Regions from separate parts of the Pseudomonas migulae genome, predicted to be linked through region 4. Evidence: predicted binding sites of a transcription regulator. Region 4 holds the regulator's gene; each other region holds the start of a gene.

Region 1 (7,542 bases), 1.6 Mb from region 4:
CCTGCAGGGACTGCACCCGTTGCCAAGCCACTTCGTGCTCATGGTGTTCCGCCCGCCAGACATCGCATTGCTGACGCAGCCGGGGATTGCTCGCGTTGTTTCGCAGGCGCAACAGCCAGTGGATGGCTTGTTTGACCACCTGCTGATGGGGTTCGCCACGGCGGCTCACCGACAGGTTATCCACAGGCATCATGCTTCGTACCGCAGCTGGTAGCAGTGAAACAAGGCATCGGCGACGTAGCGTTCCACAGAGCGGAGAGACAAGCCCATCTGCTTGGCGATCTGTTTGTGAGTCAGCCCTTCACACTGAGCCAGCAGAAACGCCTGACGCACTTTCGGCTTCAGTCCTTCAAGCATGCGCGCGATGCTTTCCAGCAACTCAAGCACCAGCGCCCGGGCTTCAGTGCTCGGCGTTTCGGCCTCCGGCAAGTGGGCGATGGTTTCCAGGTACGCGCGCTCGATTTCTTCGCGGCGCCAGTGATCGATCACCAGGCCGCGAGCAATCGTTCGCAGAAACGCGCGAGGGGCCTTGAGTTCCAGGCGTTCGGTTCTTTGCAGCAGGCGTACGAACGTGTCCTGGGCCAGGTCCGCAGCATCGGCGGCATTGCCCAGGCGCGCGCGCAGCCACGTGTTGAGCCAACCGTGATGGCTACAGTAAAGCGCCTGTACCGCAAACTCAGATGAGGACATGAATGCGACTGCCCGGACGTCACAAATGATAATTAGTCGCATTGTCATCAAGGGTTGGCAGATTTGCAACTGCCGCACGAACAACCGTCATCACAAAAATGCTACTCAGGCGCTCTAGCACACCGTTCGGCGGGTATCTGACGGAAATGCCGGCCATTTCGTACATGCTCCTAAGATTTATCCGGTTTGTGCCGACAGACTGGTGAGACATGCGTGCACCAAAGTAGAGCGGTCACAGAATGCCGCTCGAGCTGTACATGGAATGTTGCAACCCGGACCGCATCCCCACTTTCTGCATAGAAGTCCCATGAAATGAATCTCAAGTTCAGCCATAAAATCCTGTTGGCCGCCTCCGGCGTCGTGGTGCTGGCTTTTGCGTTGTTCACTTTGTACAACGACTATCTGCAGCGAAATACCATTCGGCAAAACCTCGAATCCTCTGTTCAACAAGCCGGCGACCTGACCGCCAGCAGCGTGCAGAACTGGATGAGCGGCCGCGTGCTGGTGCTGGAAAACCTCGCGCAGAACGTCGCTCATCAAGGCGCCACAGCCGATCTGCCGGGGCTGGTTGATCAGCCGGCTTTCACCTCGAACTTCCAGTTCACGTACGTCGGCCAGACCAATGGCGTCTTCACCCAGCGCCCGGACGCGAAGATGCCGGACGGCTACGATCCGCGTCAGCGGCCGTGGTACAAGCAAGCCGTTGTCGCTGACAAAACCATGCTGACCCCGCCTTACATGGCCGCCGTCGGTGGCCTGGTCGTGACCATCGCCATGCCGGTGAAAAAGAACGGCGAACTACTCGGCGTAGTCGGCGGTGACCTGAGCCTGGAAACCCTGGTGAAGATCATCAACTCGGTGGATTTCGGCGGCATCGGCCATGCGTTTCTGGTCAGCGCCGACGGTCAGGTGATCGTCAGTCCGGACAAAGACCAGGTCATGAAGAACCTGAAGGACATCTACCCCAACGCGGGCTTGCGCATCGAAAAGGGTAATCAGCAAGTTACCCTGAACAACCAGGAGCGCATCCTCTCGTTCACTCCGGTCAACGGTTTACCGAATGCGGCGTGGTACATCGGTCTGTCGATCGATAAGGACAAGGCCTACGCACCATTGAGCCAATTCCGCACCTCGGCATTGATCGCGATGTTCATCGCCGTGGCCGTGATTGCAGTGCTGCTGAGCCTGTTGATCAACGTGCTGATGCGTCCGCTGACCACCATGGGGCGCGCGATGCAGGACATCGCCCAGGGCGAAGGCGACCTGACCCGTCGTCTGTCCGTGGAAAGCAAAGACGAATTCGGCGAACTGGGCGGTTCTTTCAACCAGTTCGTGGAGCGGATACACGCATCGATTTCCGAGGTGTCGTCGGCCACTCGCCAGGTCCATGACCTGTCGCAACGGGTCATGGCCTCATCCAACGCCTCGATCGTCGGCTCTGACGAGCAAAGTGCGCGCACCAACAGCGTGGCGGCGGCGATCAACCAGTTGGGCGCAGCGACCCAGGAAATCGCTCGTAACGCCGCCGATGCCTCGCAGCACGCCAGCGGCGCGAGCGAACAGGCGGATGACGGTCGTCTGGTGGTGGAAAAAACCATTCTGGCCATGACCGAGCTGTCGCAGAAAATCAGTCTGTCCTGCACGCAGATCGAAACCCTCAACGCCAGCACTGACAACATCGGGCACATTCTCGATGTGATCAAAGGCATCTCCCAGCAGACCAACTTGCTCGCCCTCAATGCCGCCATCGAAGCGGCCCGCGCCGGTGAAGCCGGACGTGGTTTTGCGGTGGTGGCGGACGAGGTACGCAACCTGGCCCATCGCACGCAGGAGTCGGCGGAGGAGATTCACAAGATGATCACTTCGCTGCAGATCGGCTCGCGCGAAGCGGTGACCACCATGAACGCCAGTCAGGTCTCCAGCGAAGAGAGCGTCGAAGTGGCGAACCAGGCCGGTTTGCGTCTGGTCAGCGTGACCCAGCGCATCGGCGAAATCGATGGGATGAACCAGTCGGTGGCTGCTGCGACGGAAGAGCAGACTGCGGTAGTGGAGACGCTCAATGTCGACGTCAACCAGATCAACCTGCTGAACCAGCAGAGCGTGGCCAACCTCAATGAAACGTTGAAGGATTGTGATGCGTTGTCGTTGCAGGCGAATCGGTTGAAGCAGTTGGTTGATAGCTTCAAGATCTGATTCAGGTTTGTCGGACCGCGTTATCGTTCTTCGCGGGCAAGCCTCGCTCCTACAGGGTATCGAGTAACCTGTAGGAGCGAGGCTTGCCCGCGAAAGGGACTTCCGCATCAACGACAAAATGTGTTCTACGCAAACAGCTTCAACACATTATTCATCGCATCATCGGCAAACCCCTGCACAAACCCCTTGAACCCCGGCAGTGCCTCCGCGCCGCCCTGAGCCGGTTCAGCAATGATGGTCCAGGTCGCCCGGGACTTGCCTTCACCCAGCGCTTCAACCGTCATCGCCGCCCACAAATTCGCCACGCCCAGTGTGTTGTAAATCGTGGTCCAGGTCATGCTCCACGCCTGGTCATCCCGCGAGTTGAGTTGCTCGACCACCAGGTTACCGTCCTTGAAGAATTTCTTGCGCAGGGACGACACGCCTTCGCCGGTCATCTCGATGTGCGACAACGCCGGGATGAATTGATCGAAGCCGGCAAAGTTGCCGACCACCGCCCACACGTTCGTGGCCTCGGCCGGCACGTCCACCGACGACACGACGTGGCAGCCTTGAGGGTTTTTGATCAGGGTATCGGGTTGCAGGGTTTTCATGGTTTTGCTCCGGTTGAGTGAATCAGATGAAGTTGATTTCTTTGAGGTAGTCGCAGCCGCGACGCAGCAGCGCCGGGGATTTTTCCGGGTAGTGCGTGCCCATCTGCCGCACGCCGGCCTGGGCGTTGTCGTGGCCGATCATCGAGATATCGCCGATGTCTTCCTCGAAGCCATTGAGGTAGAAACCGAGTACGCCGAACAGCGCGTTGTCGCTGTCGACCCGGCCCAGTTGCTGCTGCCAGTCGGCCACGCTGACCATGGAGAACTCCCGGCCGGCCTCACGGAAGGACGCGACGTAATCGTCCCAACTCAAGGGTTCGGGGTTGTGCAGGTTGAACACCGCTTTTTCCGCCGAATAACGGCTGGCGTGGAAGGCGATGAAACGGGCGAGAAAGTCCACCGGCATCAGGTCGAAATTCAGCGCGAACTCCGGCACCTGACCGAGCTGGATCGAGCCCTTGAGCATCAGCATCAATCGATTCTTGTGCGGTTGGCAGACACCCGTGAGGCTGTTGAAACTGATGTTGCCGGGGCGATACACATTGACCCGAACGCCGCGTTCCCGCGCCCGCTCGAGGATGCGCTCACCGACCCACTTCGACAGGTTGTAGCCGTTCTTGATGTAGATCGGTGGGGTCTGCGCGGCGGGCAATTCAAGCACCCGGCCGTCGTCGGAAATCGTGCTCGACGCCGACAATGTCGAAACGAAATTGAAGATCTTTTTACTGTGCCCTTCGCACAAGCGCAGGCACTCGAAAATCGGCTCGACGTTGTCCCGCGCCAGCGACTCGTAATCGAGCACGTGATTGACGTTGGCGGCGTTGTGCACCAGTGCGCCGAACTCGCGATCCAGTCGCTCGTAAACCTCCACGGCGAGCCCGAGTGAGGGCCGCGTGATGTCTGCCGCGTAAACCCGCACCCGGCTGAGATCCAGATGCTCCAGACGGTTCTCGCGCAGTGCATGAGCAAAGCGCTCGGCCGCCGATTGCCCGCCGCCATCGCGCACCAGGCAAGCCACTTCGCTGGCGCCCCAGGCCAGCAACGCCTCGACGATGTGCACGCCGACAAAACTGTTGGCGCCGGTGACGATCACCTTGTGCACATCGCCCATGCGGCTGACCGGCAACGGCTGCACATCCAGCTCGCGGAAGGCATCCGCCATGGCTTGTTCACTCAGCACTTCTTCAGTGCCGGAGCCGCGCACCAGCGTCGCCAGTTTTGCGATTGTGGGCAGTTCGATGAAGCGGTTGATCGAGATGCTACGCCCGAACTCTTCACGCAGACGCAGCAGCATGCGCGACAGCAAAATCGAGTGGCCGCCCAGATTGAAGAAGCTTTCGTCGGTGGAAATATCGCTGGCTGGCAGCTCCAGCAGTTCCGCCCAAATCTCCAGCAGAAGCGCTTCATCGGCGCTGGCGGGCAAACGCCGCGACGGGTTTTCGGTCATGCTGACGGGCAGCCCCAGCAGCACTTTGCGGTCAACCTTGCCATTGCTGGCGAACGGCATGCTCGTCAGTTCGGTCCAGGCGGTGGGCTGCATGTAATCCGGCAGGAATTGCGTGGCGTGCGCCTTCAGCGCTTCGCGTGCGGCACCGGTTTGATCCTCCTGGGGCTGGGCGAGGAAGGCGAGAATGCGCCGTTGGCTGTCGATCACCACCGCCACCTGGCGGTACAGCTGACTGTCGCGCAGGCAGCGTTCGATCTCTTCCGGCTCGACCCGAAAGCCACGAATCTTTACCTGATTGTCCCGGCGTCCGCACAGCTCGATGCCTGCGCCGGTCCACTTCGCCATGTCGCCGGTGCGATACGCACGCAGGCTCTCACCGTTCGGCAGGCTCAGGTTCAGATAACGTTCGGCGGTCTGCTGCGGATTGTTCAAATAGCCCAGGCACACCCCCGGTCCGACGATGTACAACTCGCCGACGGTCTGTTCGGCCACTGGTTGAAAATCTTCGTCGAGAATCAGCACCTGACTGTTGGCGATCGGTGCGCCGAGGGTGCGGTTGCTGTCGCCAGCGCGCAGTTGCCGCGCGGTGATCAGCACCGTGGCTTCGGTCGGGCCATAGAGGTTGTAGAGATTGCCCTGACGGGTGAGTTGCTCGATGACATAGGGTTCGCAGACATCGCCACCGGTCATCACATGGTCCAGCACCTGCAACTGATCCAGCGGCAGAATGCTCAGCAAGGCCGGTGGCAAAAATGCATGGCTCAGCTGTTGGTGCCGGATCAGTTCGACCAGTTGCAGCGGGTCACGGCGTTGATCGTCGCTGGGTACGATCAGCTCGGCACCCTGGAGCAGCGTCGGGAAAATATCGATCAACGAGGAGTCGAAGCTCAATGACGAAAACTGCAGTACGCGGCTCTGTTCGGTGAGTTGCACATAGTCGGCGTACCACGCGGTGAAGTGCGCGAGGTTAGCCTGGCTGAGCAACACGCCTTTGGGGTGACCGGTGGTGCCCGAGGTGTAGAGCGCCATGCACGGCGCATCGAGATCAGGGCGCTGGCGCATCAACGGTTGATCGAGATCTGCGCCTTCAACGTCGATCTTGGTGAGGTCCAGACTGAGCATCCCGGATGCGAGCGGATGCTGTCCGTCGTGCAGCAACAGCACGGCGCCGGCGTTCGACAGAATGTATTGCTGACGCTGCAACGGATGGCTCGGCTCCAGCGGCAGGTACACCGCGCCGCTGCCAAGAATCGCCAGGATCCCCGCATACAATGCGCTGCATTTCGGCAGGCAGATGCCGACCACCAACGGCCCGTCGTGCCGTTCGAGCAGCGGTTGCAGTCGCTGCGCAATGGCACGGCTGTGAGCGTGCAGTTGGCGATAGCTGAGGGACGTGCCGGCCAGGTTCAGCGCCGGTCTTTCGGCGGACTGAATGAAGCGCTGCTCAAGGCGCTCGATCATTGGCACCTGAGCGAGTTGCAGCAAGCCGGGGTTGGCGGTTGCATTGAGACGGTGGATGAAGGCCAGGTGTTCTGAAAACAGCAGACTTTCCACCTGTTCGAAATGAACGGCAGTCGCTGGTTCGGCGAGCAGGAAATAGTCCGCATCCCGGGAGAAACGGCTGACCAGCAAGGCTGCATGGTCCACCAGTTCCGCCACCGCTCGAAGACGCAGCGCCTGGCCGTTGCCCGAAGGTTCGTCGGCAATCGGCACGCGGGTGAGCAGCGTCGAACCGTACAGGCACAGCAGGTCCAGCGGCGGCAAACCTGAATCCCCTCGCATTCCGACCCCCAGGCTCAATGTCAGTCGCGGCACATCGCCCAGCGGCTGGAACGACAGGCTGGCATCGTCGATCAGCAAATCAGCATTTCCCGATGGCGGCTGGTCGAGAATCGTCAGCCGCGTCAGTGAATGACCGTGTTGTTCAAGCTCTTGCGCCAGGTCGGTCAGGGCCTGGCTCTGCCCAATGAGCAGAATGTCGAGACGTCTCATGATGTGCTCCTCGTTAAACCAGGTAGTCGCTCAAGGCTGCTTGAACGCAGGGCGAATCGAGCAGCGAACTGCTGTGGAAAAACCGCACGATGTTGGCGACCAGCGGGTGATGGCGGTTGATCGGAAAGGCCAGCCCCGACACTTCGTTCTTGAGTGCGCGGCGCGCGGCGTCGCTGATCTGCAAGGCGTCGATCAGGCGGAAGTCGAAGGATTTCTGGATGTCGTTGGTCAGGTAATGGCCGATGAACACCGGCAGAATCTGCGCGATGCACTGACGGTCTTCTTCGCTTGCGGTGTGCCAGTAGATGCGCACCAGCCGCGCCCAGAACCCGGAGTGGCGACCTTCGTCGAGCAAATGGTCAGCCATCAAGCCCTTGATCGATTGCTTGACCGTGTCGTCCTTGGCGAAGGCCGCCACGTCGCCGGTCACGGTGTTTTCGGCGATGGCCACGCAGATCAATTCCACGGCGCTGCGCAAATGCTCCGGTGCCAGCGCAACAGCCGCCGGAATCGCCCGGCTCAACTCGATTTCATCCGGCAGTTCGATCGGCGTGATCCCCGTCATGGCGACGGTTTGCTGCATGAAATCCATCGCCACCAGCGCGTGGTAATCCTCGTCCACCACAA
Region 2 (7,542 bases), 3.1 Mb from region 4:
AACCTAAGTTATTGAAACTTAAGTGAAAATTAATCGGAATAAGAATGTTTGTGTTCCGCGTCTAGCGCGTAACCAATTGATTTTCAGGCATAAAAAAACCGGACATGAAGTCCGGTTCTTTGGAATGGGGTATTTACGCGGCAGTAAATTCTACAGGGAAAGGAATTGCAGCCTGGGCTGTTTGCAATTTGGTCAGTGTTTCACGCACCACTTCCTTGGCAAGGCAGGCGCATTTGCCACATTGGCTCGCTACGCCGGTAGCCTGGCGGACTTCCTTGTAGCTGCAGCATCCTTCATAGATTGCTTCGCGGATTTGTCCGTCGGTGACGCCAGTGCAGAGGCAGACATACATAAGTGAAAACCGTCGCTGGTTGTGACTCAATTGCGATGGATCTTAATGTTAACGAGAATGATTGTCAAAGTGGTTTCTGAAAGCTTTGCGTTATAAGCGAGCATGGCTGACGAACGGTTTCTACTGGGCAATCTGCCAGTAATCGCGACGACGGCAATTTCAGGTGTCGGCGAAAAACCGTTGAGGACAGCTCAAAAACGCAGTGTATGATGGCCGGTCCTTATGAAGCGGGTGGGTGTCACAGGGCTGTCGCCTGAGGGTGGCAGGCTGGCGCCCATCCGGAACTTCACGTTTTTACACCAGGAGATATTCAATGAGCGTACTCGTAGGCAAGCAAGCCCCTGACTTCACCGTACCGGCCGTACTCGGCAATGGCGAAATCGTTGACAGCTTCACCCTGTCGTCGGCCATCAAAGGCAAATACGGCCTGGTGTTTTTCTACCCACTGGACTTCACCTTCGTTTGCCCGTCCGAGCTGATCGCTCTGGACAACCGCATGTCCGACTTCAAGGCACGCAACGTTGAAGTGATCGCCGTTTCGATCGACTCGCACTTCACTCACAACGCATGGCGCAACACCCCGGTCAACAATGGCGGTATCGGCGAAGTCCGCTACACCATGGCTGCCGACCTGAAACACGAAATCGCCAAGGCCTACGACGTTGAGTCCGAAGGCGGCGTGGCTTTCCGTGGCGCGTTCCTGATCGACGACAAAGGCGTTGTCCGCTCGCAGATCATCAACGACCTGCCGCTGGGCCGTAACATCGAAGAGCTGATCCGTCTGGTCGACGCTCTGCAATTCCACGAAGAGCACGGCGAAGTCTGCCCTGCCAACTGGAAAAAAGGCGACAAAGGCATGACCGCTTCGACCGAAGGCGTCGCGGCTTACCTGACCGAGAACGCTGCTGCCCTGTAAGGCGCGTTCGAGGCATAAAAAAACCGGCCATTGAGGCCGGTTTTTTTATGGGCGGGATAAACCCGAGGGCTTGGATCAGTCGTTGTAGTCTTCCCAGCCGCCCATTTGTTTCCAGCGATTGACGATGCCGCAGAACAGCTCAGCCGTCTTCTCGGTGTCGTAGCGAGCCGAGTGGGCCTCGCGGCCGTCGAAGTCGATGTCGGCGGCCTGACAGGCCTTCGCCAGCACGGTTTGGCCGTAGGCCAGGCCGGCGAGGGTGGCCGTGTCGAAACTGGAGAATGGATGGAACGGGTTGCGCTTCATGGCCAGACGCGCAACCGCCGCGTTCAGGAAGCCCAGATCGAAACTGCTGTTGTGCCCGACCAGGATCGCCCGCTTGCAGCCGTTGGCTTTCAGCGCCTTGCGGATGCCACGGAAGATATCGGTCAGCGCCGCTTCTTCACTCACTGCCATGCGCAGCGGGTGATCGAGTTTGATCCCGGTGAACTCCAGCGCGGCCGCTTCGATGTTGGCGCCTTCAAAAGGCTCGACGCGGAAGAAGTAGGTGTGATCCGGGTATACAAAACCCTTCTCGTCCATGGCAATGGTGGTAGCGGCTATTTCCAGCAAAGCGTCAGTGGCAGAGTTGAAACCACCGGTTTCAACGTCGACAACGACTGGCAGGTATCCACGGAATCGAGCTGCCATCGGGTGGCGTGGACCACCTCCGCCGCCTTGACCGTCCTGTTCGTCGTCGAAATGGTCTTCACTCACGCGTGTTCCTCCAGCAGGCGCCAGCGCAGTTTTTCACCGGCGCGCAGCGGGATTACGGTCAGCTCGCCAAATGGCAGGCTGGTTGGGGCGGTCCACTCGTCGCGGACCAGGGTGATGCGATCGGTGTTCACCGGCAAGCCATAGAAGCGCGGGCCATTCAGGCTGGCGAAGGCTTCGAGCTTGTCCAGCGCGTTACGCTGTTCGAACGCTTCGGCGTACATCTCGATCGCCGCATAAGCGGTGTAGCAACCGGCACAACCGCAAGCGGCTTCCTTGGCGTGCTGGGCGTGCGGCGCCGAGTCTGTGCCGAGGAAGAACTTGGCGCTGCCGCTGGTGGCGGCGTCGAGCAGGGCTTCCTGGTGGGTGTTGCGCTTGAGAATCGGCAGGCAGTAGAAATGCGGCCGAATCCCGCCGACCAGCATGTGGTTGCGGTTGTACAAGAGGTGATGGGCGGTGATGGTCGCGCCAACGTTAGCCGAAGCCTCGTTGACGAACTGCACGGCGTCCGCGGTGGTGATGTGTTCGAACACCACTTTGAGCGTCGGGAAACGCTCGACCACACGACGCATGTGCTCATCGATGAAGATTTTTTCGCGGTCGAACACGTCGACATCGCCACGGGTTACTTCACCATGAATCAACAAAGGCATCCCGACTTCGGCCATGGCCTCGAGCGCAGGGAAAATCTTGTCGATGCTGGTGACGCCAGAGTCCGAGTTGGTGGTCGCACCGGCCGGGTACAATTTGGCGGCGTACACGAAACCGCTGGCCTTGGCCTCACGAATTTCTTCGGGCTGGGTGCGGTCGGTCAGGTAAAGCACCATCAACGGTTCGAAACGACTGCCGGCCGGGCGTGCAGCGAGAATCCGCTGGCGATAGCCGTCGGCTTCAGCGGCGTTGCGCACCGGAGGTACCAGGTTGGGCATGATGATGGCGCGACCAAAGGTGCGCGCGACATCCGCAACGGTATTGGTCAACACGGCACCATCGCGAAGATGAATGTGCCAGTCGTCGGGACGCAGCAGGGTCAGGCGGTCGGACATGAGGGGATTCCAGGCGGGTCAAACTCAGGGGAATGCTACCGGAAAAGACTCTCTCAGGCACTCGCTATCAAGTTTTGCGGGAAGCTTCCGATATCCAACAGGTATGCCGTAAACATGTGTGTGTCGGTCTTTTTGTTGTAGAAGCCAGTGGAGCCTCCCGTGCGCCAGCGTTATTTAGCCTTGCTCAGTGTGTTTGCCAGCCTTCCCGCGATGGCGCTCACTTTCCAGACCCGTCTGGAGAGCATCGAGTGGACGGTCGAAGGGGACAAGTTCGAGTGTCGCCTGACTCAACCGATCACCGATTTCGGTTCGGGTGAGTTCGTGCGTCGCGCCGGCGAGCAGGCGACGTTTCGTCTGAAAGCCTACAACTCGATGGTTGGCGGCGGCTCGGCGACCTTGTTGGCGGCTGCTGCACCCTGGCAGCCGGGGCGTGGCGACATCAATCTCGGTTCCGTACAGATCGGCAGCGGCAACGTGCTGTTCAACAGTTCGCAGGTTCAGGCCGGGCGCTTGATCAGTGGCCTGATGGATGGGCGCAGCCCGGTGGTTCGACATCGTTCGGGCGATGGCCGGGTGTCGGAAGTGCGGCTGTTACCGGTCAAGTTCAGCAAGGCGTTCAACGAATATCAGGGCTGCGTGGCGAAACTGCTGCCGAAGAATTTCGAGCAGGTCAAACAAACGCAGATCGGCTTTCCCGGCGACGGCCTGGATCTCGACGCGCAGGCCAAGGCTCAGCTGCAGGTGATGCTGGAATTCATGAAGGCCGACCCGACGGTCAATCACATCGAGCTCGACGGCCACTCCGACAACAATGGCAACCGCCTGACCAATCGTGATCTGTCGCGGCGTCGGGCCTTGGCGGTCATGGAATTCTTCAAGGCCAACGGTGTTCAGGAATCGCAGATTACCGTGCGCTTCCACGGCGAACGCTATCCGTTGGCGCCCAACACCAATGCGGCCAATCGGGCGAAGAACCGTCGGGTCAACGTGCACCTCGCACGGGTTGCGCCCACCGAACAGCCGGCGCCTCAATCAACAGCCTCGGCGAGCGCTGCGAAGACCTCCTGAACCGGCTGTCATCGTCGCTCGCTCGACATAATCTGTCGCTTCGTCGTCATAAGCTGTCGCGCCACTGTAAATTATTCCGTATGAGCGGTAGACTTCCCGGCTTTCCGTAGAACCCCGTGGAGTGATGGCATGGCGGACGTAAACAAGGTCGTTCTGGCGTATTCCGGCGGCCTGGACACTTCGGTGATCCTCAAGTGGCTGCAGGATACTTATAACTGTGAAGTCGTGACCTTCACCGCTGACCTGGGTCAGGGCGAAGAGGTCGAACCTGCACGTGCCAAGGCTCAGGCCATGGGCGTGAAAGAGATCTACATCGACGATCTGCGCGAAGAATTCGTGCGTGATTTCGTTTTCCCGATGTTCCGCGCCAACACCGTTTACGAAGGCGAGTACCTGCTGGGTACTTCCATCGCTCGTCCGTTGATCGCCAAGCGCCTGATCGAAATCGCCAACGAAACCGGCGCTGACGCCATTTCCCACGGCGCCACCGGCAAAGGCAACGACCAGGTTCGTTTCGAACTGGGCGCCTACGCCCTGAAGCCAGGTGTGAAAGTGATTGCACCGTGGCGCGAATGGGACCTGCTGTCCCGTGAAAAGCTGATGGATTACGCTGAAAAGCACAACATCCCGATCGAGCGTCACGGCAAGAAAAAATCCCCGTACTCGATGGATGCCAACCTGCTGCACATCTCCTATGAAGGCGGCGTGCTGGAAGACACCTGGACCGAGCACGAAGAAGACATGTGGAAATGGACCGTCTCCCCGGAGAAGGCTCCAGATAAAGCGCAATACCTGGAACTGACCTACCGCAACGGCGACATCGTCGCACTGGACGGCGTCGAAATGACCCCGGCCACCGTGCTGGCGACCCTGAACCGTATCGGTGGCGAACACGGTATCGGCCGTCTCGACATCGTCGAGAACCGTTACGTGGGCATGAAGTCCCGTGGCTGCTACGAAACCCCAGGCGGCACCATCATGCTGCGCGCTCACCGTGCGATCGAATCGATCACCCTGGACCGCGAAGTGGCTCACCTCAAAGACGAGTTGATGCCTAAATACGCCAGCCTGATCTACACCGGTTACTGGTGGAGTCCTGAGCGTCTGATGCTGCAACAGATGATCGATGCTTCCCAGGCACACGTGAATGGCGTTGTGCGCCTGAAGCTGTACAAGGGCAACGTGATCGTCACTGGCCGCAAGTCCGACGAATCGTTGTTCGACGCCAACATTGCGACATTTGAAGAAGACGGCGGCGCCTACAACCAGGCGGATGCAGCTGGCTTCATCAAGCTGAACGCCCTGCGCATGCGCATTGCGGCGAACAAAGGCCGGAAGCTTTTCTGAAAATGCTGACGCCTTGATGGAATTTGTGGCCTTGTTTCGACAAGGCCACAAATCTGGAAATAGGGGTTTTTCTTTCAGACATTGCGATTCATCTTTCTTCTTGTTTCGTAAGCTCCATTCCTGCCTGCTTCTCTCCTGTCGATCGTAAAACGCTACTGACCTCTGTGTGTCAGCCTGGCGAGTTGATCAATGACCGTCACGTCATGTGAGCTCAGGTTGTAAGCGATGCAAAACGGTGCGCCGTTGCGTTTCTTTACGTGCCTGAAAAACTTGAGCGCGTTTTCTTTCAGTAAATGCTCTGATTCGGCAGTGATGAGAAACACCACCGCTTGCGCCGAATCGCCTTTGGGTAAACGAATCCTCTCCAGAAGCTCGCGGAATTCTATTTTTCTGTTCATCCACCTTGCATCAATGATGTGCAGGTCCTTCAGTCGCTCCGGCAATTCGATGTGATGCTGGGTCGAGAGATTTTCCCGCTGGCTGTTCTCGCCTGGCGTGCCTTGAGCAATATCCGGACGCTCGGCATTGTCCATGACTTTTATGAAGTGTTTTCCTTTCTCAAAATCGGACGGCGCATAGAGCGATCGATAATTGAAGTTGAGTGTGGCAAAAAACAGTAGAAGCAAATAAAAAGGGAAACTGATCAGAAACCAGACATAGAGTTCTCGTTCCTCATCGTCAAGGAAAGGCAGGGAGATGGCTGCCGATGTTTCAGACAGTGTTGCGAATATAGCGATGACTGTCATGGGGTTGGTGATTCTTTGTTTGAGTCTTATCATGTTTTGCACTCATATAAGTTTATCTTTTCTCATTGGGTTAATGGGTAATAGTTTGATGTTGCGATCTTTATATTAGCGGTGAATTTATAATTGGCCTATATCTGTTTTGTCCTGGTTAAGTTGTTGGGAGGTTTTTGCTGTAAGGTTTTGTGTGTGGTGTTTGCAAGGGGCGCGCAAGCGCTGAAATGCGGATTCTCATCAAGGGTAGCTCAACTACAGGGTTCGTCGGGTTGCCGATATCGATTTATTATTCCGGTTTTATTTTTGTAAATTGATACAAAAAAATTGTTGATGGCGGGGATGTCATAAAGCAAATAAAGTTTCCGGCACGCTGTTCTCGAAGAATTCTTGTAAGATTATTCCGTATTGTTTGTAGGGAATGTCTCTCGGTGTAGGTGGCCGGGAGAGGCGGCGTGCCATGGATGAAATGACTAGGCTATTGTGCGGGCTCTAAAAATTCGAACAGCGAAAATTGGACTTGCCCATGAATAAAGTGCTGATCGTGGATGATCACCCCGTCATTCGTCTTGCGGTACGTATGCTGATGGAGCGTCATGGCTACGAAGTCATTGCAGAAACAGATAATGGCGTAGATGCATTACAACTGGCTCGTGAACATATGCCGGATATTGTCATTCTGGATATCGGCATACCGAAGCTGGATGGACTGGAAGTCATTGCGCGTCTGGTCTCGGCAGCAATGCCAATGAAAGTACTGATATTGACTTCACAGGCGCCTGGACATTTTTCGATGCGTTGCATGCAGTCTGGTGCTGCCGGATATGTTTGCAAACAACAGGATCTCACTGAATTGCTCAGTGCAATAAAGGCTGTACTGTCAGGCTACAGTTACTTTCCCAATCAAGCCTTGCATACAGTGCGTTCCAGTCTGGGAATGCCAGTGAAGCCGATATGGTGGATCGTCTGTCGGGGCGGGAGATGATGGTTTTGCAACAGCTGGCCCGAGGCAAGACCAATAAGGAAATTGCCGATGGAATGTTCCTCAGCAATAAAACCGTCAGTACTTACAAGACTCGCCTGTTGTTGAAGCTCAATGCGCGATCCCTGGTGGACTTGATCGAACTGGCTCAACGCAATGGGCTGGTGTGAGTGCACCAGCGCTTCACGGGACTTGGTGAATGGGCGTTTTCGAGGTTTCGCACATAAAAAAAGCCTCCGTTTCGGGAGGCTTTCAGGTGTCATAGGTCAAAATCGTAATCGGCCAACTGTTTTTGCAGTCGGCGCTCCTCCAGCAGGTTGTCGATCGTGCGGCGTTTGCTCAGG
Region 3 (7,542 bases), 1.2 Mb from region 4:
CTGCCAGCCACGCCGTCAGGCCACCGTCGACATAGTGGTATTTGCTGTGGCCGATGACGTCCAGCAGCCAGATAAAGCGCCCGGCCCAACCGCCGCCTTCGTCGTCATACACGACGTAGACCGCATCGGGGTTGTGGCCCAGTTCGCCGAACAACGTTTCGAGTGCCGCGTGCGGCGGCATCAGGCCTGGCGCCGGCGGTTGGCCGAGTTGCGTACGTTTCGGATCGACAAAACGCGCACCGGGAATATGCCCTTCGGCATAGCGGGCACTGCGGGTCAGGTCCACCAGAATCAGATCGCGGGCGTCGAGGCGAGGGAGCAAGTCGCTCGGCTCGATCACCAGCGGCAAGCCAGAGAAGTCAGACATGTGAGGTCTCCAGAGCACAAAGGGGGGGATTGTAGCGGGTCATTGGCCGCGATGGCTAAAGCTGTGCAGGGCTTTCTCGATGCACTGCGCGGTTTTGCCAAAGGCCTGCACGGTGATTTCAGAGAATGGCCCGCCGCCCTGATCCGCCACCACGATCATGATTACGCGGCCGTTGTTGACCAGCGAGCGCAACAGCAGGTGTTCGCCACCGAACTGCGAACGCAGGCCGGCCGGCAGCAGCGCCGAAAATTGCGCGTTGTTGGCCGGTGTCAGGCGCACCTGGGCCTGTTGCGACAGCAGGCGTTGCAGCACCGTGCTCTGGCTCGTCAGAAAATTCAGCCCAGCCGTTTCCTTCGGCAACCCGGCAATCTGATGCACGCGCAGATTGGCGTGCGTGCGGTCGGCCATCAGGATCATCACCCGGCGCATGCCACACGCGACCAGCGCATCGCGGGCGGAGTTGGTCAAGTGCATGGCATTGGTGAAACGACTCGGCTCTACCAGCAGCTCGGCGCATTGTTTGCGCCACTTGGCCAGGTCTTCGGCGGTCGGCGCCGGGGCGGGCAGCAAACCAGCGTGAACGCGGTTCATGCCCCACGGCCAGAGCAGCGCAACGGCGGGGTGCCAGAGGTCCGGCATGGCGTGTTGGCGCGCACTGTTGGCGGCCTGCTGGTGCAATTGCTGCTGCACCTCGTCCATCGGCATTTGCAGGTAAAGGCTGGTCAGGTACTGCCAGCGCTCGCTGTGTGGACTGTCCCAGGCCTGTTGCGCCGACAGCGCCAGACCGTTGGCCAGCAACACGGTATTGGCCGGTTGATTGAGCCAGCGGCGCAGCGTTGGATCGTCATCAAGACGGTTCTGCTGGCGCAATGGATGATCGCTGTCGCGGGCAATACGCAGGACTTTCACCAGTTCCCGCTGCTCGTTGAGCAACAGCTTGTAACCTTGCTGCACCCAGTTCGGCAGGTGCCAGATCTCCACCAGTGTCTGGCAGATGTCGAGCAGACGGACGCCGAACAATTGTTTCTCGACGTTGCGCGCCGGCTCGCCTTTATGGATGACCCGCAGCTCCCATTCTTCGAGTAACTGCGGATGGGTCAACGCCATGGGCCACAGCGGCGAAAGAAACAACAGGCTGCCCCAGTGGATGTCCTGCCACAGGCGCGCCAGGCGAGCGGCGAAAAAACCGTTGGCCTGTTGCGTCGCGTGCTGGCTGATCATCTGCAACTGGCGCAGGGCCACGGGAATGTCCGATTGCGCTTGCGCAGGCAGGCGGGCGAGCAGTTCTTCGGTGCGCTTCAAACCGAGGCGATTGATCGCCACCTCAAGGTTTTCCGCAGGCTCCGTCATGCTGCCGTGGGTGTGCCGGTTGGCCTCGCGAATCACGCTCAAGGCCAGGGCGGGGCTGTCCTGCATCAGTTCGGCGATATCGCGCAGCGAGCTGCGATTGTCGGCGATGGCGTGGCAGACCCGGTCATGACTGGCCTGTGGAACCGGCAGGCGCACGCCATCGAGAAGCTTGACCCAGCCTTCGAGTGTGGTCGGTTTTGGAGTTGGAACGTTCGTTTCGTTAGCCATGGTTGGACGCGATCACCGTCTGCATTACCTATGCCCGGAGCGGGCCAAATTGGCTTTTCGCCTGAACTGGCTATAGTCTGGCGCAGTTTTGCCGATAAGTAGAAGAAGAGATTTTTTAACTTCCGAATATGACCTTGAACCCGACTCAGTAAGTGCTCTCCTACCTATGGCTAAAATAATCGGCATCATCGTCGTATTCGCGAGCGTGCTCGGCGGATACGTGCTCTCCCACGGCAAGATTGCCGCCCTGATTCAACCCTTCGAGGTGATGATCATCGGTGGTGCGGCCCTCGGTGCATTCCTGCAGGCCAACCCCGGTTACATGACGATGCACGTTCTCAAGAAGTCCTTGGGAATGTTCAGCTCGCGCTTCAATCACACGTTCTATCTGGAAGTGCTGGGCCTGATCTACGAGATCCTCAACAAGAGTCGTCGCGAAGGCATGATGGCGATTGAAGGCGACATCGAAGATGCCGCCGCGAGCCCGATCTTCGCCAAGTACCCGGCGGTCCTGAAAGATGAGCGCATGACCGCGTACATTTGCGATTACTTGCGCATCATGTCCTCCGGCAACATGGCTCCCCATGAGCTTGAAGGCTTGTTCGACATGGAGCTGACCAGCCTCAAGGAAGACCTGGATCACCCTTCCCACGCGGTCAACGGCATTGCCGATGCCATGCCGGGTTTCGGTATCGTCGCGGCGGTACTGGGTATTGTGGTGACCATGGCTTCGCTGGGTGAAAGCGACCAGAAAATGATCGGTCTGCACGTAGGTGCGGCACTGGTCGGTACCTTCTTCGGTATTCTCGCGGCCTACGGTTTCTTTGGTCCGCTGGCGCACGCACTGGGTCACGATGCCAAGGAAGAACTGAACGTCTACGAAGCCATCAAGGCTTCGCTGGTCGCTTCGGCCTCCGGCATGCCGCCATCGCTGGCGGTAGAGTTCGGGCGCAAGGTTCTGTACCCGGCGCACCGTCCTAGCTTCGCTGAGCTGGAACAAGCGGTTCGCGGTCGTTAAGTCATGGAAAACAACCAGCCGATAATCATCAAGCGCGTAAAAAAGTACGCGGGCGGGCATCACGGGGGCTCCTGGAAAATCGCCTTCGCGGACTTCGCGACGGCGATGATGGCGTTCTTCCTGGTGTTGTGGCTGCTGTCCACCGCAACGCCAGAACAGAAGATCGCCATCGCCGGTTACTTCAAGGACCCGGTCGGCTTTTCCGAAAGCGGCACGCCGTACATCATCGACTTGGGCGGCACGCCGACCCTGGCGCCGGAAAACACCCTCAACCCCGAAGTGAAATCCCAGCCGCAACCGGACAAGGTGACTGTCGACGCCGAACAGGTCGAAGGCATGGCCGAGATGGTCGAGAAGGAACGCCTCGAGCTGTTGCTGCAAGAACTGCAGAACAAGGTCGAAGAGAACCCGCAGCTGCAGAAGTTCAAGGACCAGATTCTGTTCGAGATCACTACGGACGGTTTGCGCATCCAGATCGTGGACGCCGAAAACCGCCCGATGTTCGACTCCGGCAGTGCGCGTCTGAAGCCGTACTTCGAAGACATCCTGCTGGCCATGGCCGACACCATCAAAGCGGTGCCGAACAAGATCAGCATCAGTGGTCACACCGATGCCAAGCCGTACTCGGGCACCGGCGATTTCGGTAACTGGGAGCTTTCGGCCAACCGTGCCAACGCCGCACGCCGTGCGCTGGTGGCGGGTAGTTATCCGGATCAGCAAGTCGCTCGCGTCGTCGGTTATGCCTCGTCGGCCTTGTTCGATCGCGAGAACCCGCTCAACCCGGTCAACCGTCGAATCGACATTGTCGTGCTGACCAAGCGAGCCCAGCGTGCCATCGAAGGTTCGCAAGGTGCGGAACCGGCACCAGAACCGACGCAAGGGCAGGGCGGCCCGGGTGAAGTGCCGGCCACGCCAGCCGACCCGAACGCATTGCCGGCCGATAAAGAACCACTGCCGGCGCATGAGCTTCGCGAGCGTTTGAATCTGTTTGATGACCCGGCGCCGAAACCGGGCGGACCCGCGAAGCAGTGATCCACAAAAAAGCCGCGATCATCTCGCGGCTTTTTTGTGACATCACTTAAACCCTGTGGGAGCGAGCTTGCTCGCGAAGGGGCCATCAGCTTCAACATCAATGTTGACTGACATGCCGCTTTCGCGAGCAAGCCCGCTCCCACAGGTTTCGTGCCGGTCTAGTAACTGCTCTCCGGCAGACTCGCGATGATCGAGCGGTAGCTGTTCATCCGTTGCTGCTGCACGCGGCCTTCTTCCAATGCCTTGAGCAATGCGCAACCGGGTTCGCGGTCGTGCTTGCAGTCGCGGAAACGGCAGGTGCCGATCAGGTCGTTGAACTCGATGAAGCCGGCTTCGACGTCGGCGCGGCTGACGTGGCCCAGGCCGAATTCACGGATACCCGGGGAGTCGATCAGCTCACCGCCACCGGGGAAGTGGAACAACCGCGCGGTCGTGGTGGTGTGAGTGCCCTGGCCGGACAGCTCGGACAGCGGGCCGACGCGGGTTTCGACTTCCGGCAGCAGGCTGTTGACCAGCGACGACTTGCCGACGCCGGACTGGCCGACGAACACGCTGATGCGACCGTCCAGTTGTTCCTGCAGTTGCTCCATGCCATTGCCATGGTGCGCCGACACTTCCAGAACCGGATAACCCAGCGTGCGGTAAACCGCGAGCAGGGCATTCAGTGCCGGGGCGTTTTGTTCGTCGATCAGGTCGAATTTGTTCAGCAGCAGCAGCGGCCGAATGCCGGCGTGCTCCGCCGCGACCAGGTAGCGGTCGATCAGGTTGGCGTGAGGCTCGGGCAGCGGCGCGAAGACGATGACGATCATGTCGACGTTGGCGGCTACGGGCTTGAGCTGGCCACGGCTGTCCGGACGGCAGAGTTCGGTCTTGCGCGGCAGTTGCGCCACGATCACACCGATGCCCTGGTTGCCGGCACGCCAGACCACCTGATCGCCGGTCACCAGCGCTGGCAGGTTGGCGCGCAAGTGGCAGCGGAACACCTGGCCGGCCAAATCGCCATCGAGCGCTTCGACTTCGACCTGCACACCGAAGTGCGCGATCACCAGGCCGGTCTGTTCCGGGCCCAGGTCGCCACCCTCAAGTGCCTCGACAGCCGAGGACTCGCGTTTGGCGGCGCGGGCAGCGCGTTCGCCCTGAATCTTTTCGATGCGCCAGTTTTGACGACGATTGAGTTGGCGTTTGGCCATGGGTGTTCCGTATCAAGAATGCAGCGATTAGGTAAAACGGCCGCGAGTTTAGCACGCCCCGCCACTTGCCTAGGCTAAACTGCGCAGCATTGCCTAGGAGCCGACACATGCAAAACCCGCAGAATCTGATCTGGATCGACCTGGAAATGACCGGTCTGAACCCTGATACCGACGTCATCATCGAAATGGCCACTATCGTCACCGACAGTGATCTGAACACTTTGGCCGAAGGGCCGGTGATCGCGATCCATCACAGCGATGAAATCCTCGCCGGCATGGACGAGTGGAACACCCGTCAACACGGCGGCTCGGGCCTGACCCAGCGCGTTCGCGACAGCCGCATCAGCATGGCCGAAGCGGAAGCCGAGACCATTGCCTTCCTGGAGAAGTGGGTGCCGAAGGGCAAGTCGCCGATCTGTGGCAACAGCATCTGCCAGGACCGTCGCTTCCTTTATACGCACATGAAATCCCTGGAAAGCTTCTTCCACTACCGCAACCTCGACGTCTCGACCCTGAAAGAACTGGCCGCTCGCTGGGCGCCGGACGTGCGCGACAGCTTCAAAAAAGGCAGCACCCACCTGGCCCTGGACGACATCCGCGAATCGATCGCCGAGCTGCAGCATTACCGCAAGCATTTCATCAAGTTCTGATGTTGCCGGGCCTTTGTGGCGAGGGGATTTATCCCCGTTGGATCGCATAGCGGTCCCAAAACCGGTGGCCGCGGTGTGTCAGGCGTACCGCAGGCCATGGTTTTACGACTGCTGCGCAGCCGAAGGGGGATAAATCCCCTCGCCACAGGGTATCAGTGCTTTCTCTTGCCCTCTTTTGGTGCCGGAACTAAATGGCTAGACTGCGCGCCTTCCTGCAAGGACCGCCACCATGTTGCTGATGCTTTACCTGATCGCCATTACCGCCGAAGCCATGACCGGCGCACTGTCCGCCGGCCGTCGTGGCATGGACTGGTTCGGTGTGGTGCTGATCGCCTGCATCACGGCGTTGGGCGGTGGTTCGGTGCGTGACGTACTGCTCGGTCACTACCCGCTGACGTGGGTCAAACACCCGGAATACCTGGTGCTGACATCGATTGCCGCCATGTTCACGGTCTTCGCTGCGCGCTGGATGCGTCACTTGCGCTCACTGTTTCTGGTGCTCGACGCCGTAGGTCTGGTGGCGTTCACCCTGATCGGCTGCATGACTGCCCTGGAAATGGGCCACGGCATGCTGGTGGCCTCGGTCAGCGGCGTGATCACCGGAGTATTCGGCGGCATCCTGCGTGACATCTTCTGCAACGACATCCCGCTGATCTTCCGCCGCGAGCTCTACGCCAGTGTGTCGTTCGCGGCGGCGTGGTGTTACATGCTGTGTCTGTACCTGAACGTGCCGGGAGAACAGGCAATTCTGATCACCCTGTTCGGCGGCTTCCTGCTGCGGTTGCTGGCGATCCGTTTCCACTGGGAAATGCCGAAGTTCGTTTATAACGACGAAGCCTGACGTTCGGCGTGTTGCTTCAACGCCCATTCCACATGCTCGCGAACCAGCTCCGACGGATACTCGCGTCGCGCCTTCAACGCTTCCAGCACCGGAATGCTCGACGGCGCATTCCCCAGGCCCACCGCCAGATTGCGCAACCAGCGCTCGTAACCGGCGCGGCGTAATGGCGAGCCCTCGGTGCTGCTGAGGAATTTGTCCTCATCCCACATGAACAATTCGGCCAGTTCGGCGTTGTCCAGGTTGTGTCGTGGCTTGAAGTCGCTTTCGCCGGACGGGCGGGCGAAGCGGTTCCATGGGCAGACGATCTGGCAGTCATCGCAGCCGAAGACCCGATTGCCGATCAATGGACGCAAGTCTTCGGGAATCGCGCTTTTCAGTTCGATGGTCAGGTAGGAAATGCAGCGCCGGGCATCCAGCACATAAGGACCGACAAAGGCGTTGGTCGGACAGATGTCGAGGCACGCGGTGCAGCGCCCGCAATGTTCGGTGCTGTGTGGCGGGTCAACCGGCAGCGGCAGGTCGACAAACAGTTCGCTGAGGAAGAAGTAACTGCCGGCCTTGCGATTCAAGACCAGCGTGTTTTTGCCGATCCATCCAAGGCCTGCCTGTTCAGCGATGGCTTTTTCCAGCACCGGCGCACTGTCGACGAACGCACGAAAGCCGAACGGCCCGATCTCGGCCTGAATTTTATCGGCGAGTTGTTGCACGCGTTTACGGATCAATTTGTGGTAATCGCGGCCCAAGGCATAACGCGAGACGTAGGCTTTTTCAGGTTGAGCCAGGAGCTTGGCCATTTCAGTGTCGCCCGGCAGGTAATCCATGCGCAGGGAAACCACGCGCAAGGTGCCGGGGACGAGTTCTTCCGG
Region 4 (7,542 bases):
TGCGGAAAAAGGCGGTGCGCCGATGTTGGTCGCCAAGGGCAGCGACTTCCTGGCCTTGAAAATCCGTGAAATTGCCGTGGCCAATGAAGTGTTGCTGCTGGAGTCGCCGGCCCTGGCGCGTTCGATCTATTACTCCACCGAACTGGAGCAGGAAATTCCGGGCGGGCTGTACCTGGCCGTCGCCCAGGTGTTGGCCTACGTCTACCAGATCCGCCAGTACCGCGCCGGCAAGGGCAAGCGTCCTGAGCCGCTCAAGGATGATTTGCCGATTCCGCCGGATCTGCGGCGCGATTCCTGAGTATTGCGCTAGCTGTGCCGACGCCTTCGCGGGCAAGCCTCGCTCCTATCGGTTGCGCCGCTCACGAATCGCGCATGACACAAAACCTGTAGGAGCGAGGCTTGCCCGCGAAGGCGTCTGTTCGAGCAACACAAATCCCCCTCGATAAACCCCTCTGTTACAAACCTCGGCAAAAGTTGGAAGGTTTCTTGCAATAGCCGCTCTGCGCCTGCTTCGGGCGTCAAAAGTTTGCTTTAAAGGAACGGGGAAAACCGGTGGATCGCTCTCAGTTTATCAACAGTGCCCGCACAAACGTCGCCGACCTGAGTCGGGGCAATCTGGGCGTGCCGCTGTTGCTGCTGGTCATGCTCGCCATGATGATGCTGCCGGTGCCGCCGTTCCTGCTGGACGTGTTTTTCACGTTCAACATTGCGTTGTCGATTGTCGTGTTGCTGGTCTGCGTCTACGCCTTGCGGCCGCTGGATTTCGCAGTGTTCCCGACCATCCTGCTGGTGGCGACGTTGCTGCGACTGGCGTTGAACGTGGCCTCCACGCGGGTGGTGATGCTCCACGGTCAGGACGGCCACGCCGCTGCCGGTAAGGTGATCCAGGCCTTCGGTGAGGTGGTGATCGGCGGTAACTACGTGGTCGGTATCGTGGTCTTCGCGATTTTGATGATCATCAACTTCGTCGTGGTGACCAAGGGTGCCGGACGGATTTCCGAGGTGAGCGCACGCTTCACCCTCGATGCGATGCCCGGCAAGCAAATGGCGATCGACGCCGATTTGAACGCCGGCCTGATCGATCAGAACCAGGCCAAAATGCGCCGGATGGAAGTGGCCCAGGAGGCCGAGTTCTACGGTTCCATGGACGGTGCCAGCAAATTCGTACGCGGTGACGCCATCGCCGGTTTGCTGATTCTGTTCATCAACCTGATCGGCGGCATGGCGGTCGGTATCTTCCAGCACGGCATGACCTTCGGCGATGCCGGTCGGGTGTACGCCTTGTTGACCATCGGTGACGGTTTGGTGGCGCAATTGCCATCACTGCTTTTATCGACAGCTGCAGCGATCATGGTGACCCGTGCTTCCGGTTCGGAAGACATGGGCAAACAGATCAATCGCCAGATGTTCGCCTCGCCCAAGGCGCTGGCCGTGGCGGCGGGTTTGATGGCGGTCATGGGCCTGGTGCCCGGCATGCCACACTTCTCCTTCCTGAGCATGGCGGCCCTCGCGGCCGGCGGCGCCTACCTGTTCTGGAAGAAGCAGAACGTCGTCAAGGTTCAGGCCTTGCAAGAGGTCAAGCGTCAGCAGGAGCTGCTGCCATCGCCGGCGCGCGCTCAGGAAACCAAAGAGCTGGGCTGGGACGATGTGACGCCGATCGACATGATTGGCCTGGAAGTCGGCTACCGGCTGATTCCGCTGGTGGATCGCAACCAGGGTGGTCAGTTGCTGGCGCGTATCAAGGGCGTGCGCAAGAAGCTGTCCCAGGACCTGGGTTTCCTGATGCCGACTGTGCATATCCGTGACAACCTCGACCTGGCGCCAAGTGCCTATCGACTGACCCTGATGGGGGTGATCCTCGCCGAAGCGGAGATTTATCCGGATCGGGAACTGGCGATTAACCCGGGTCAGGTCTACGGTTCGCTGAATGGCATTACCGCCAAAGATCCGGCTTTCGGGCTGGAGGCGGTGTGGATTGAAATCAGTCAGCGTGCACAGGCGCAATCCCTCGGTTACACCGTGGTCGATGCCAGTACAGTAGTGGCAACCCATTTGAACCAGATTTTGTACAAGCACTCCAGTGAGCTGATTGGTCACGAAGAAGTGCAGCAGCTCATGCAATTGCTGGCCAAAAGCTCGCCGAAACTGGCCGAAGAACTGGTGCCGGGCGTGGTGTCGTTGTCGCAGCTGCTCAAGGTGCTCCAGGCGTTGCTGGCCGAACAGGTGCCCGTACGGGACATTCGCAGCATCGCCGAGGCGATCGCGAACAATGCCAGCAAGAGTCAAGATACTGCCGCGCTGGTGGCCGCGGTGCGCGTTGGCGTATCCCGCGCAATCGTCCAAAGCATTGTAGGGACTGAGTCGGAGCTACCAGTTATCACGCTAGAGCCAAGGTTGGAACAAATATTGCTCAATAGTCTTCAGAAGGCAGGACAAGGCTCGGAAGAGGGCGTTCTGCTGGAGCCAAGCATGGCTGAAAAACTGCAACGCTCGTTGATCGAGGCGGCGCAGCGTCAGGAGATGCAAGGTCAACCGGTGATTCTGCTGGTGGCCGGTCCGGTTCGCGCGATGCTCTCGCGATTTGGCCGACTGGCAGTCCCGGGTTTGCATGTGTTGGCTTACCAGGAAATTCCTGACAACAAGCAAGTGACCATCGTTGCGACAGTAGGGCCCAACGGCTGAGGTAGTGGTTTATGCAAGTTAAGCGTTTTTTCGCCGCCGATATGCGTCAGGCCATGAAACTGGTTCGTGATGAGCTGGGCGCTGATGCCGCCATCATTGGCAACCGCCGGATCGCCGGTGGTGTCGAGCTGACGGCTGCCCTCGATTACAAACTGTCGGCGCTGGCCCCGCGTGTTCCGAACATGGAACTCGAGGACGAGCTGCGCAAGACCCAGTCGCGGATCGTGACCGCCCAGGCCGAACTGAGCCTGCGCAGCGAGGGCGAGAGCGACAAGTCCACCAATCGTCAGTTGTTCGCCGGCCTGCCACTCACCGCCGCCGAACCGCTGATCGAACCGACTTACACCGAACCCCGTCGTGCAGCGCCGGCTCCTGCGCCAGCTTCCGGCGGTGTCGACCCGCGGGCTTTCGACTCGATGCGTTTCGAGCTCAACAGCTTGCGCGAACTGATGGAAGTACAACTCGGCTCCCTGGCCTGGAATCAGCTGCAAGGCAGCCGTCCGGCCCAGGCGAACCTGTGGCGTCGCCTGCAGCGCATCGGTTTGTCCGGTCCGTTGTCCCGCGATCTGCTGGAACTGATCACTGAGATTGACGAACCTCGTCAGGCCTGGCGCATGTTGCTGGCGCACCTGGCGCGGATGATCGCCACACCGGAAATCGAGCCACTGGAAGAGGGCGGCGTGATTGCCATGGTCGGTCCTGCCGGCATGGGCAAGACCACCACACTGGCCAAGCTCGCGGCCCGTTACGTGCTCAAGTACGGCGCACAGAACATCGCGCTGGTGAGCATGGACAGCTACCGCATCGGCGCTCAGGAACAACTCAAAACCCTGGGCCGGATCCTCAACGTGTCGGTAACGCACGTCGACCCGGGCCAGTCGCTGGTGCAGGCGCTGGATCCATTGCTGCGCAAGCGTGTGGTGCTGATCGATACCGCGGGCCTTCAGGCCAGCGATCCGGCACTGCGCATGCAGCTCGAAAGCCTGGCCGGGCGTGGCATCAAGTCAAAAAATTATCTGGTTCTGGCAACCACCAGCCAGAAACAGGTTCTAACGGCCGCTTATCACAGTTACAAGCGTTGCGGGCTCGCTGGCTGCATCCTGACTAAACTGGATGAAACGGCAAGTCTGGGCGAGGTGTTGAGCCTGGCAATCAGTCACGAGTTGCCGGTGGCTTACCTGACCGATGGACCGCGGATTCCGGATGATTTGCATCTGCCGCGTCGTCATCAGCTGGTCAGCCGCGCCGTGAGTGTGCAAATGCAGGAAGAACCCAGCGAAGAAGCCATGGCTGACATGTTCGCTGATATTTACCACAGCCCGACCAAGCAGGTTGGCTGAGGTATTAATGAACAGTTTTTGTACCTACATCGATGGTCTGCCATGCATTGTTCCGTTTGTGAACGCGCAGCCAGTAATGTGGCCTCCGTCTATGCAAGACAAGGTAAAGAAATAACATGGGCAGCATGCATCCCGTACAGGTGATCGCGGTGACCGGCGGCAAAGGTGGCGTCGGGAAGACTAACGTGTCAGTGAACTTGTCCCTGGCTCTAGCTGAGCTCGGCCGGCGCGTCATGCTGCTGGACGCCGATCTGGGGCTGGCGAACGTCGACGTCCTGCTGGGACTGACACCCAAACGCACCCTGGCCGACGTGATCGAAGGCCGCTGTGAGCTGCGCGACGTGTTGTTGCAGGGGCCCGGCGGCATCCGCATCGTCCCGGCGGCGTCCGGTACTCAGAGCATGGTCCATCTGAGCCCGGCGCAACACGCCGGCCTGATCCAGGCATTCAGCGATATCGGCGACAACCTCGACGTCCTGGTGATCGACACCGCTGCAGGTATTGGTGACTCGGTAGTCAGTTTCGTTCGCGCCGCGCAGGAAGTCTTGCTGGTGGTCTGCGACGAGCCGACCTCGATCACCGACGCCTACGCACTGATCAAGCTGCTGAACCGCGACTACGGCATGAACCGTTTCCGCGTCCTGGCCAACATGGCCCAGAGCCCGCAGGAAGGTCGCAACCTGTTCGCCAAGTTGACCAAGGTCACGGATCGCTTCCTCGACGTCGCCTTACAATACGTCGGTGCGGTGCCGTACGACGAAAGCGTGCGCAAGGCTGTCCAGAAGCAACGCGCGGTTTATGAAGCGTTCCCGCGTTCCAAGTGCTCGCTGGCCTTCAAGGCCATCGCACAAAAGGTCGATACCTGGCCGTTGCCCGCCAACCCGCGTGGGCATCTGGAGTTCTTCGTCGAGCGCCTCGTGCAACAAACCGCAGGACCCGTGCTATGACAGCCAGCGGCTACAACCTTTACAAGAAGTCGGCACGTGACGCGCAGTACGAGCTGATCGAGCGTTACGCGCCACTGGTCAAACGCATTGCCTACCACTTGCTGGCGCGACTGCCGGCCAGTGTCCAGGTCGAAGACCTGATCCAGGCCGGCATGATCGGCCTGCTTGAAGTATCGACCAAATACGACGCCAGCAAAGGCGCGAGTTTCGAGACGTATGCGGGCATTCGAATCCGCGGCGCGATGCTCGATGAAGTCCGCAAGGGGGACTGGGCGCCACGTTCGGTCCACCGCAATACCCGCATGGTCAGCGACGCAATTCGCTCGATTGAAGCTAAAACCGGCCGTGACGCTAAAGATCACGAAGTTGCGGCCGAACTCCAATTGAGTCTCGACGATTACTACGGGATTTTGAACGACACCCTGGGCAGCCGGTTATTCAGTTTCGACGATCTGTTGCAGGACGGCGAACACGAAGGGCTGCACGAGGATGGCGCGAGTGCTCATCTCGAGCCGTCACGCGATCTGGAAGATGAACGCTTCCAGGCGGCGCTGGCGGACGCGATTGCCAATTTGCCGGAGCGTGAGCGACTGGTGTTGGCGCTGTACTACGACGAAGAGTTGAATCTCAAGGAAATCGGTGAGGTCCTGGGGGTCAGCGAATCTCGGGTCAGCCAGTTACACAGCCAGTGCGCGGCCCGTTTGCGGGGGCGTTTGGGGGAGTGGCGAGCGCGCTGAAGGCAGTGTGGGGACACTGCGAACGTGGCTGGTGTGGTGTTGAACTGCGCCGGTCTCGATCTGTTGTGCTCCAGACAGTCATTGAGTGCTTTGCCGGATTGATTGAAATGGCGCGTCCAGGTGCTGGGCGCGTTTAAGACTGCTTGGAGGTCGAATTGGACAAGAACATGAAAATCCTCATCGTTGATGACTTCTCAACGATGCGGCGGATCATAAAAAACCTGTTGCGTGACCTTGGGTTCACCAACACGGTCGAGGCCGACGATGGCACTACTGCCATTCCGGTTCTCAACAGCGGGAGCATCGACTTTCTGGTAACGGACTGGAACATGCCTGGCATGACCGGCATCGATCTGCTGCGCCACGTGCGCGCCGATGAAAAGCTCAAGCACCTGCCGGTGCTGATGGTGACCGCTGAAGCCAAGCGCGAGCAGATCATCGAAGCGGCCCAGGCCGGTGTTAACGGCTATGTGGTCAAACCCTTCACGGCCCAGGCGTTAAAAGAAAAAATCGAGAAGATTTTCGAACGCATCGGTTGAGAAACTGCGCCACGGGGGAGCTATGGACCACAACGAATCTTCACAGGGCGATTTTGAATCGACCCTGAAAAAACACGCGGTCGAACTGGTCGAAAGCCTTGAAAAAGGCAGGTTCGGCGACGCTGTGCAACTGATCCATGAGCTCAATCAGACCCGTGACCGCGGCCTGTATCAGGAAGTGGGCAAGCTCACCCGCGAGCTGCACAGCGCGATCGTCAATTTCCAGATTGACCCGCACATGCCGCAAGCCGAGGAAGTGTCGCAGATCACGGATGCCACCGAGCGCCTGGGTTATGTTGTGAAACTGACCGAGGCTGCCGCCAACCGCACCATGGATCTGGTCGAGAACTCCACGCCGCTGGTCAACAGCCTGAGCGATGAAGCCCAAGCGCTGAGCACGGACTGGGGGCGGTTCATGCGTCGCGAAGTCGGGGCTGAAGAGTTTCGCGAGCTGGCACGGCGTGTCGACGGTTTCCTGGCACGCAGCAGCACGGACAACCGCGCGGTGTCGAGCAACCTCAACGACATTCTGCTCGCTCAGGATTATCAGGACCTCACAGGTCAAGTGATCAAGCGTGTGACCCAATTGGTCACCGAAGTTGAAAGCAACCTGCTCAAGCTCGTGCTTATGGCCAGTCAGGTGGACCGCTTTGCGGGCATCGAACATGACCGTGAAGCGATGCTTGCTGAAAAAGATCCGCAAAAACATCTCTCTCAGGGTGAAGGTCCGCAGATTCATGCCGATAAAAGAGAAGACGTTGTGTCCGGTCAGGACGATGTGGACGATTTGCTATCCAGCCTGGGATTTTAGAGTTTTGGAATTTTAGGTTTTTTAGGTTTTTAGACCTGTTAGGAGCACCCCCTTAATGAGCTTCGGCGCCGATGAAGAGATCCTTCAGGATTTCCTGGTTGAGGCCGGCGAGATTCTAGAGCAACTGTCCGAACAGCTGGTCGAGCTTGAAAGCCGACCGGATGATGCGGATTTGCTCAATGCAATTTTTCGCGGTTTTCACACTGTAAAAGGGGGCGCCGGCTTCCTCCAGCTCAACGAGTTGGTGGAGTGCTGTCACATCGCCGAGAACGTGTTCGACATCCTGCGCAAGGGTGAACGTCGCGTCGACTCGGAATTGATGGACGTGGTTCTCGAAGCGCTGGATGCGGTGAACAGTATGTTTACCGAAGTCCGCGAGCGCAGCCCGATCACGCCTGCCACGCCTGAATTGCTCGCGGCCCTGGCCCGTCTGGCCGAGCCGCAAACCGCCGATGAAGCCGCGCCTGTGGCTGAAGTGGTGGAAGC

The links. Region 4 encodes FliA, which starts transcription of late flagellar genes. Its sites were predicted from a motif close to CTAAAGTTTNNNNNNNNNNNGCCGNTAA; they were not measured.
Region 1: J2Y86_RS18560 (methyl-accepting chemotaxis protein) is a predicted target of FliA. The motif match lies at 861-888, and genes of this name have one in related genera.
Region 2: J2Y86_RS12055 (flagellar protein MotY) is a predicted target of FliA. The motif match lies at 3,131-3,158, and genes of this name have one in related genera.
Region 3: motA (flagellar motor stator protein MotA) is a predicted target of FliA. The motif match lies at 2,016-2,043, and genes of this name have one in related genera.

The regions. Positions count from the first base shown of each region.
Region 1 is NZ_JALJWR010000001.1:4,026,703-4,034,244, forward strand. It holds gene J2Y86_RS18550 (FecR domain-containing protein) at 1-190, opposite strand, end outside; gene J2Y86_RS18555 (sigma-70 family RNA polymerase sigma factor) at 190-690, opposite strand; gene J2Y86_RS18560 (methyl-accepting chemotaxis protein) at 1,003-2,883, shown strand; gene J2Y86_RS18565 (SRPBCC family protein) at 3,009-3,476, opposite strand; gene J2Y86_RS18570 (non-ribosomal peptide synthetase) at 3,499-6,915, opposite strand; gene J2Y86_RS18575 (diiron oxygenase) at 6,929-7,542, opposite strand, start outside.
Region 2 is NZ_JALJWR010000001.1:2,620,734-2,628,275, reverse strand. It holds gene J2Y86_RS12075 (bacterioferritin-associated ferredoxin) at 134-352, opposite strand; gene J2Y86_RS12070 (peroxiredoxin) at 666-1,268, shown strand; gene rnt (ribonuclease T) at 1,344-2,021, opposite strand; gene pyrC (dihydroorotase) at 2,018-3,064, opposite strand; gene J2Y86_RS12055 (flagellar protein MotY) at 3,224-4,132, shown strand; gene J2Y86_RS12050 (argininosuccinate synthase) at 4,262-5,479, shown strand; gene J2Y86_RS12045 (hypothetical protein) at 5,632-6,258, opposite strand; partial or broken gene J2Y86_RS12040 (response regulator) at 6,743-7,368, shown strand; gene J2Y86_RS12035 (PA3496 family putative envelope integrity protein) at 7,458-7,542, opposite strand, start outside.
Region 3 is NZ_JALJWR010000001.1:4,460,083-4,467,624, forward strand. It holds gene J2Y86_RS20470 (rhodanese-like domain-containing protein) at 1-367, opposite strand, end outside; gene J2Y86_RS20475 (HDOD domain-containing protein) at 407-1,945, opposite strand; gene motA (flagellar motor stator protein MotA) at 2,112-2,963, shown strand; gene motB (flagellar motor protein MotB) at 2,967-3,995, shown strand; gene rsgA (small ribosomal subunit biogenesis GTPase RsgA) at 4,154-5,185, opposite strand; gene orn (oligoribonuclease) at 5,293-5,835, shown strand; gene J2Y86_RS20505 (trimeric intracellular cation channel family protein) at 6,065-6,676, shown strand; gene queG (tRNA epoxyqueuosine(34) reductase QueG) at 6,658-7,542, opposite strand, start outside.
Region 4 is NZ_JALJWR010000001.1:5,673,312-5,680,853, forward strand. It holds gene flhB (flagellar biosynthesis protein FlhB) at 1-298, shown strand, start outside; gene flhA (flagellar biosynthesis protein FlhA) at 553-2,682, shown strand; gene flhF (flagellar biosynthesis protein FlhF) at 2,694-4,022, shown strand; gene fleN (flagellar synthesis regulator FleN) at 4,139-4,969, shown strand; gene fliA (RNA polymerase sigma factor FliA) at 4,966-5,706, shown strand; gene J2Y86_RS26040 (chemotaxis response regulator CheY) at 5,874-6,245, shown strand; gene J2Y86_RS26045 (protein phosphatase CheZ) at 6,268-7,056, shown strand; gene J2Y86_RS26050 (chemotaxis protein CheA) at 7,112-7,542, shown strand, end outside.